Regions from separate parts of the Clostridium kluyveri DSM 555 genome, predicted to be linked through region 4. Evidence: riboswitches for the same ligand, from Rfam matches in the RefSeq annotation. Region 4 holds a riboswitch; each other region holds the start of a gene.
The links. A riboswitch is a leader RNA that binds a small molecule or an ion and turns the genes downstream of it on or off. The one in region 4 is predicted to bind S-adenosylmethionine.

Region 1 (2,209 bases), 520 kb from region 4:
AATCATCCCCAAACTTGATTGCTGTCACTGGGGATTTAATTGATTCCAGACATACAGATCTTCAAAAAGCACTGGATTTTATCAATGGTGCTGTGGATATAGCCCCGATATATTATGTTACAGGCAATCATGAATCAAGAATCCACCAATACGAAAAATTGAAAAAACACATGGCAGAAACCGGAGTTATCACATTAAATAATAAAGGTACTACAATCAAATGGGGTGTAGATTCTATTCGGTTGTTAGGATTAGATGATCCATCCTTTACAACAAACTACAATTTATCTGGAAGAAATGCAGCCATAATTGATGCAAAATTGAAGACTATGAAAAATGAGAGCAGCCACTACACAATCTTGTTATCACATAGACCAGAATTGTTTCACGTGTATGCAGATAATAGAATTGATTTGGTTTTAAGTGGTCATGCTCATGGGGGACAGATACGTTTACCCCTTGTCGGGGGACTTTTTGCACCAAATCAAGGCTTCTTCCCCAAATATTCTGAGGGCCTATATGAAAAGAACCAAACTAAAATGGTGGTCAGCCGAGGCCTTGGAAACAGCCTCTTTCCTGTCCGAATCAATAATCGCCCCCAATTAGTTGTTATTACACTGGTATCACAGCAGGATTTGTAGAGGTATATTTTAATCTCCTTTAAATTTAAAAAAATATAAAAATATTTATTTTTCTATTGACAAACAGTATATATATCTGTTATCATTTTTTCAATTGAATACGGAACTTCTTATCCAGAGTGGCGAAGGGACTGGCCCTATGATGCCCAGCAACCTGAATGATTTTTCATCATTCAACGGTGCTAATTCCAGCAGGTATAAAACCTGAAAGATGAGAAGCATGAAGGAACTCTTCTTGTGACTTATCTTACAAGAAGAGTTTTTATTTTTAATTTTTCTTAAACTATTTGGAATAGGAAAGAAGTTTATAAATACTTTTAATCTATATATTATAAGAAGGAGAGATTTTTATGAATATTTTAATTGTAGGAGGGGACAGACTTGATAATATTAAAAATAAGCTGAACAAATGTGGAATTAATAAAGTTAATCACATTACAGGTAGAAAAAAAGGGGATAAGAAAATAGAAATCCCTAAAAATACGGATGTAGTATTAGTACTTACAGATTTTATAGGACACAGTATGACTGAGATAATAAAAAAACAATCTAAAAAAAATCATACTTTAATTATGTTTTCAAAACGTTCATGGATATGTATTGAAGAAAACATAAAAAACATATTTATTGATTAAAGGTTAAGTAAAACTAAAAGAATATTCCTAAAGTTCTTTTAATCTAAAACTCGTGGATTAATTTTATAATAAGGAGTGAAGCTAAAGTGTACGAACGGATGCTTAACAAACAAATAATTCCATCATTAAATGATATATATGAAACTATTGGAAAGGAAAGTATTTTATATCTTGAAAAACTACACCAATTTATGATTGATTCTTATGAACTATCAATCAGACTTAAATTTCGTTTTGGAAGTGACCATGGATGGTGTTATAAATATTGCCATAAAAATAAACATATATGTTATGTTTTCTTTGAAAAGGGTGCGTTTACTGTAATTATTCAAATTGGTGAAAATCAATTAAATAAGCTATACAATAAGTTGGATAGTTTATCTTTAGAAGATAAAGATGCATGGAAAAATCAATATTCCTATAGAATCTTAAGCAATAAAAATCTAGAGGATATAAAATCCATTATAGCTATAAAAATGAATTCCATTAAAAAGAAAGTTTCTTAAAATATATATGCATATATCCATGAGTTCATTACATGTTTTAATTGCACACATTTATTATTTTATGCAGATAAAACTCTATGTACTAAAAACCTTTATCATATTCCATCAATCTATTTTTAAAATACACTATTTTTAAATTACAGAACTGCGAAATTTCTCTTGCCGCCATGAAATTACTTCCTATAGCTTCAATTTGGTGGGCATCGGAACCTATAGTTATATATTTTCCACCCAGCTGGTTATATCTTTTATAGATGTTTATCATATTCTTTACTGATATGTTCTTATCAAGTCTTCGTGTATTTAACTCCAGACACTTGCCTTCTTTTATCACCTTATTTAATATTTCATCTATTATATCAGAAAATTCCCCGTAGTATATTTCCTTATCTTCAAACTTAGCATATCTTGCTATATAATCAATATG
Region 2 (2,209 bases), 1.7 Mb from region 4:
TCTGCAACAACTGCTGCATTTGCACCATTTTCAACTATAACGGGGTGTTTTAATTTTTCCTCTAGCATTTTCTTTATAGGTACGTCAGTCCATTTATCTGCAAAGAAGTCAACAGGGTTTTTTATAATACCATTTTTTATATCTAAAGGCCCCACAGATCCTACTCCAATTCCTAACAGTTTCATATGGCTTAAGTTTAGATTTGCATAAGCCCTGTTAATGATTTCCACTACTTTTTTTACAGTTTCACAAGGAGTATAGGAATCATCCATATTAAATAGTTCCTTATACAAAATTTCCATTTTTAAATTTGTAATAACTACCTGAGTATAGAGTATTGATATATCAATACCTATAATATAAAAATCATTTATATTTATATCATATAAAATTGGCCTTCTTCCGCCTGTAGATTCTCCTATACAACTCTCGACTATCATTTTACTTTTTTCTAAAGGTTCCATAACGTAATTTAATGTGGTCAATTTAATATCTGTCCTAGATGAAATTTTATTTTTAGATAAGCGTCCATTTTTCTGAAGTAAATTAAATATTTTTTTTTCTTCAAAGCTTAAACTTTTTAATGCATTGGAATTATCTTTCATGAGTACACCTCTTACACTTATAGAATTCAATAAATACTTCTTTCGTTTTTGGAAAAAGTATTTTGAAAAAATTTAATATAGTATCAAAAATATATTGTTTCTCTATTTTTTTTATAGATTTTTGACTTTTTATCCTATGTATTTATATGTGTTATCTGCACTGTAATAATTTTTAATAAATACTTTCTTCATTTTTGAAAAAAGTATTTTAAAAAATAATCACAATGTATTAATTAAAAAAAGCTAAATTTTAATCTTACAAATGTAAGATTAAAATTTAGCTTCCAGTTTTTCTGGTCAACTAAAACATGGTACATGCTTATTGATATATAATTCTATTAATTTTTATTTGGGATTTTCATATAAGATAAATCCCAATGAATTTAATATGTTTTAGTAATATTACGTAGTATTATAAATATATTTTTAAGTAATGTCAATACTTTTTTTATGTCTATTTTCCAATAAGTTTATTTTAGAGGCTAAGCTTATGCTTTTGTTATTTAATAATTGACACATTATAGTACAATTAGTATAATGTATTACGACGTGTAAAATATAAATAAAATGAAATTTAAAAAAATCAATAAACTAGGTTCTTATCAAGAGAGGCGGAGGGACTGGCCCTATGAAACCCAACAACCGGCATTTATTTCAATATGTATCGGTGTTAATTCCTGCAGAGTTAATTTATACTCTGAAAGATGAGAAAAGTGGCTGTTTTATAAAAGTTTGGGATATTAAAAGCTATTTTTCTTAAATAAGAAAAATAGCTTTTTTAATTATTTAAACCAATTGAAGGGAGGGCGTTTTATGAAATGATAAAAGTTAAAAATCTATACAAGAAGTTTAATGAGCTTACAGTTTTAAAGGGTATTAACCTAGAGATAAAAAAGGGGGAGGTTATTGCAATAATAGGCCCCTCTGGTACAGGTAAATCGACTTTGTTAAGATGCATAAATTATTTGGAAATTCCAGACAAGGGTACCATAGAAATAGGAAAATTAAAAATAGACTTTGAAAAAATAACTAAAAAGCAAATACATGAATTGAGGAAGCATACATCTATGGTATTTCAAAGTTATAATCTTTTTAACAATAAAACTGCATTAGAAAATATTATGGAACATTTAACTATATAAGATAGGGCAAAATGCTTATATTTAAGCATTTTGCCATCAATATAGTATTAAGAAATTTTGAACTTTGATATGATTTGGTTAAGCTTTACTGTACTATTTTTTAGGTATTGAACTTCTCCATGAACTTCATTTGATTTTTGTAATAATGTGGTTAGCTTTTGTACTATATCTTCAGTATTTTTTGAACCTTCAGCAGCAGCTGAGGATACTTTATCAATTTCTTCAAGCATGCTTTGTATGGATATAAATATATTTTTAGTATTTGAACTGAAATCAGCTATCATATTATGGATAGACTGAGCATCTTCATTGTATTGATTCATCATTTGAAGCATCAATTTATAATCTTTATCAATATCATTTTCCATAAACTTTAACATATCATTTGAATGGTGGGATAAGTCTTTTACTGAGCTAATTACATTTTTAGTTATATTTTGCATTTCATTAATAGTATTTTTT
Region 3 (2,209 bases), 230 kb from region 4:
GGTTGTACTGGAGAACTTATAGGAGATGATGTTGGAGCAATTGTAAAGAAATATCGTGAGGCAGGGTATCCTATAGTGCATGCAGATACAGCTGGCTTCAAAGGTTCAAACCTTATAGGTCATGAAATTGTTGTGGAAGCAATCATAGACCAATTTGTTGGAGATTATAAAGGTGAAAAGAAAAAAGGATTAATTAATTTGTGGTTTGAGACACCTTTTTTTAATACAAATTGGCGTGGAGACTATCTGGAGATTGTAAGGATTTTAAAGAATGTAGGTTTTGAAGTAAATGTGCTTTTTGGACCACAAAGTGGTGGAACTAAAGAATGGAAGGAAATTCCTAAAGCGCAATTTAATCTTGTAATATCACCCTGGGTAGGAGTGAATATTGCCAAACATTTAGAAAAAAAATATGATCAGCCTTATTTGCATATTCCTGTAATACCTATTGGTGAGGAAGCTACTACTGCTTTTATAAGACAATTAATTGAATATGCAGGAATAGATGCTAAAAAATCAGAAGCGTTTATTGCAGAAGAAGCAGAATTATATTATTACTTTTTAGATTCTTTTTCACACTTTTTTGCAGAGTATTGGTATGGTTTGCCTTCTCGATTTGCTGTTGTAGGAGACAGTGCATATGCACTTGCCTATACAAAGTTTCTGTCAGATCAGATTGGACTTATACCTGTAAAGCAAATCATTACGGATAATCCGCCAGAGCAATTTAGAGAGAAAATAAGCAAGGAATTTAGGAATCTATCAGAAGGTGTATCTGTGGAAGTAGAATATATTGAAGATGGTTATCTTGCAGAAAGATCACTTTCAGAAGCCGATTTCGGTTCAGGAGTTCCATTGATATTAGGTTCAACATGGGAATCCGATGTAGCACGAGAAAAAAATGCATTACTAATAGAAATAGATCCGCCTTCTTCTGAGACAGTGGTACTGAATAGATGCCATATAGGATATAGAGGTGCCCTGCAGTTGATAGAGAGAATTTATACATCAACTGTAGGTGGAAAATAAAAAATAATAATTATGATAAATTAACTATTGACAAAAGAACTAAAAAATTGTATAGTACTATCAATAAGTAAAAGTACATTATGTGAATTAAAATTTAATATAAAACTTCTTATCAAGAGAGGCGGAGGGACTGGCCCTATGATGCCCGGCAACCTGAATGTTATTTGTTCAATGGTGCTAATTCCTGCGGGGTAACCTGAAAGATGAGATATTGAGAAAGAGTTAAGCTTCTTACATTTCATCTGTAAGAAGTTTTTTATTGTATAATATTAATTTCGATATCTTAGTTGACCAGACACACTGGAGACTAGGTAAACTGAATTTTATTCGGTTTACTTAGTCTCTTTTTATATTTAAGTTATGCAGAGAGGAGATAGAAAAACATGAGCATAGATTTTGCAAAAAGCGTAGAAGAGAGGACATTAACCCATCCCTGTTACAACTGTATTGCCCATAAATATGCAAGAATGCATATTCCTGTAGCGCCAAAGTGTAATGTAAGTTGTAATTTTTGTAATAGAAAATACGATTGTGTGAATGAGACTAGACCGGGTGTTACCAGTGAAGTTTTAACTCCCGAGAAAGCCAGAGATAAATTTAATATAGTAAAAGACAAAGTGAAAAATTTGACTGTGGTAGGTATAGCAGGCCCGGGAGATCCGCTGGCAAATTTTGAAGAAACTAAAAAATCTATAGAACTAATAAAAAAAGAGTCACCAAATATTACATTTTGCCTTTCAACCAATGGGTTGATGCTGCCTTTTTATGCAGATGAGATAATAAGACTGGGAGTAACTCATGTCACTATAACTATAAACGCAGTGGATCCTAAAATAGGCGCAAAGATATATAAATTTGTTAATTATTTAGGAAGTGTTCTTGAAGGAGAAGAGGCAGGAAATGTATTGTTAAATAATCAATTATCGGGTCTTAGGTATATTGCTCAAAAAGGTATAATATGCAAGGTAAATATTGTTATGATAAAGGGAATTAACAGCAGCCATATTCCAGAAGTAGTTAAAAAGGTTAAAGAATGTGGAGCATATATGACAAATATTATGCCTCTTATACCGGTTAAAGGTAGTGTGTTTGAAAATATGCCTACTGTAAGTGATCTGGAATTAAATCATATGAGGAAAAAATGCGAACTGGATTTAAAGCAGATGTATCATTGTAAACA
Region 4 (2,209 bases):
ACTCTAAAATACTATTATGATGGGTAATTATAAGTATAGAATTCTCATTTGTTATAAGCTTGCTTACTCCTTCTGATACTATTTTCACTGCATCTATATCAAGTCCCGAATCCGTTTCGTCTAGCATAGCGAGTTTTGGTTCAAGTACCGCCATCTGAAGTATTTCATTTTTTTTCTTTTCTCCACCAGAAAATCCTACATTTAAATATCTTCTAGTATAACTTTCATCTATTCTTAAAAGTTCTAATTTTTCCTTCAAAATTTTTCTAAATGCCAAAATGCCTATTTTCTTTTTAGAAACTGAGATTTTTGCGCTTCTTAAGAAATTTTCCACAGTTATACCTGGTATCTCCTGTGGATATTGAAAAGACATAAAGATTCCACACCTTGCCCTTTCATTTACTTTTAAGTCACTGATAGACTTTCCTTCAAATATTATATCTCCTGCTGTCATATTATATTTAGGATGGCCCATAATAGTATTTACAAGTGTAGATTTTCCCGCACCATTTGGCCCCATTATGGCATGAACTTTACCTTTACCAACTTCTAAGTTTACTCCCTTTAATATCTCTTTATCTTCAACCTTTACTTTTAAATTGTTTATTTCTAATAATTTATTTGACATTTTATCTCTCCTTTAAATCCGAGTATTTGACTCATATTTAAATATAAAAAAAATCAGCCACAAAGTTACTCCGGCAATTAAACAGGGTAATACCCGACCTAAATGCTCAACATTGTTTCTGATTATATTTTACTCTTTATTTAGACGATAATCAACAAATACCCTTTTATTTAAGTCTTATTTTTTCTTTAGTTTCCACTTGAATCACTATCCCATCTTGAATTACCAAAGTTATTGATCCATAGCTTATATTTTTCAATGACTCAATTATTTTTCTTATATATTCTTCCGAAATCTGATTTTTCCTTTCAATTTTTTTCTCCATTTTTATATTGTACCCCCTTTTATACAATCTTATTAATATAAAAATCAAAAACCCTCTTCCAAACAAGAAGAGGGTTGTATATCATGATTAAGATATAAAAGAATCGACCTTAAAGGTTTTTTCTTTACCTCATCTTCCAGAACTATGTTCTGATGGACTTAGCACCTTACATAAAATTAAAATGTGGTTGCTGAAACTTCATCGGGCCATTCCCTAAGTTTCTCTTGATAAGGATATTCATTAAATTTTTGAATTATTACCTATATAAGTTTCATTATATTATATTAAACTTTACGATGTCAATAAAATTGAAATAATTTTTTAGTAAATAAATCAGATTTGTGCTACATAAATTTTATATACCACTATTTATAAGTCTCCAGTATATTACTGTATATATCCTCCGTCAAAGTTAATCCTCCGTTATATCCCACATAAGTTCTATTTAGCACTAACCTATGCTTCACTGGCAGAGATATATTTATTCCAAATCCATTTAATTCTGACACTATATCTCTATCCCATGAACTCCCTAAAATCAGAGGAGTATGATTGCCATATTCATATTTTCTCAACCTTTGATGTATTTTTCCTCCATCTACTTCAAATATTACTTTAGCAGAAGTGCTATTTGAGAGATGTTCAAATTCATGCTCTATGCTTTTTCTATATTGCTCAGGAGTATCATCTGTAATATATTGTTCTCCTGGAACAATACCTAATTCATTGGTTAAAAATTTACTAATTCCAAGGGCATAAAAAGAATCTGTTATATTAGAAAATCTATCTGCCACACTATATCTGAATTCTATAAAAAAGTCTATTGATCTATCAATATAATAGTAAAATCTCTCTTCTTCCTCATTTATAAAAGCTTCCGCCTTTTCTTTATCAAGCTTAGCAAAATCCCCCACAGTTCTTAAAAATTTACTAGTTTCCTTTGCACCTATAGGCAAAATTGGATAATGCAAATAAGGAGTACCATACTTTTTCTCTAATAATTTAGCAGTATTTAAACCCACCCAAGGTGATAAAACTAAATTAAACTGTGCTTGTGGTATTGTTTCCCACTCACTGACGCCGCCGGACTCTGTACCAAAAAGTATATTCACTTTTAGCCCTATTCCTTCAAGTAATTTCTTTACCTCGCTTAAATTTCCACACCAAAATGTATCCTGATAGGGAAGTACAGACCACACATTTACTAATCCCATTTCTTTTTTTACTGGTTTTTCACCTACAAACTGATTTATAAT

Region 1: another riboswitch for S-adenosylmethionine. It lies ahead of CKL_RS06435 (DUF2325 domain-containing protein); the one in region 4 lies ahead of CKL_RS19695 (YezD family protein).
Region 2: another riboswitch for S-adenosylmethionine. It lies ahead of CKL_RS14865 (ATP-binding cassette domain-containing protein); the one in region 4 lies ahead of CKL_RS19695 (YezD family protein).
Region 3: another riboswitch for S-adenosylmethionine. It lies ahead of nifB (nitrogenase cofactor biosynthesis protein NifB); the one in region 4 lies ahead of CKL_RS19695 (YezD family protein).

What each region holds. Positions count from the first base shown of each region.
Region 1 is NC_009706.1:1,340,928-1,343,136, reverse strand. It holds gene CKL_RS06440 (metallophosphoesterase) at 1-641, shown strand, start outside; SAM riboswitch class I at 749-859, shown strand; gene CKL_RS06435 (DUF2325 domain-containing protein) at 992-1,276, shown strand; gene CKL_RS06430 (DUF3788 domain-containing protein) at 1,375-1,782, shown strand; gene CKL_RS06425 (histidinol phosphate phosphatase) at 1,865-2,209, opposite strand, start outside.
Region 2 is NC_009706.1:3,103,219-3,105,427, reverse strand. It holds gene CKL_RS14870 (ROK family transcriptional regulator) at 1-605, opposite strand, end outside; SAM riboswitch class I at 1,202-1,316, shown strand; partial or broken gene CKL_RS14865 (ATP-binding cassette domain-containing protein) at 1,424-1,744, shown strand; gene CKL_RS14860 (methyl-accepting chemotaxis protein) at 1,795-2,209, opposite strand, start outside.
Region 3 is NC_009706.1:1,057,350-1,059,558, forward strand. It holds gene CKL_RS05095 (nitrogenase component 1) at 1-1,029, shown strand, start outside; SAM riboswitch class I at 1,136-1,239, shown strand; gene nifB (nitrogenase cofactor biosynthesis protein NifB) at 1,413-2,209, shown strand, end outside.
Region 4 is NC_009706.1:823,758-825,966, reverse strand. It holds gene sufC (Fe-S cluster assembly ATPase SufC) at 1-628, opposite strand, end outside; gene CKL_RS19695 (YezD family protein) at 795-953, opposite strand; SAM riboswitch class I at 1,080-1,187, opposite strand; gene CKL_RS04055 (nitrogenase component 1) at 1,319-2,209, opposite strand, start outside.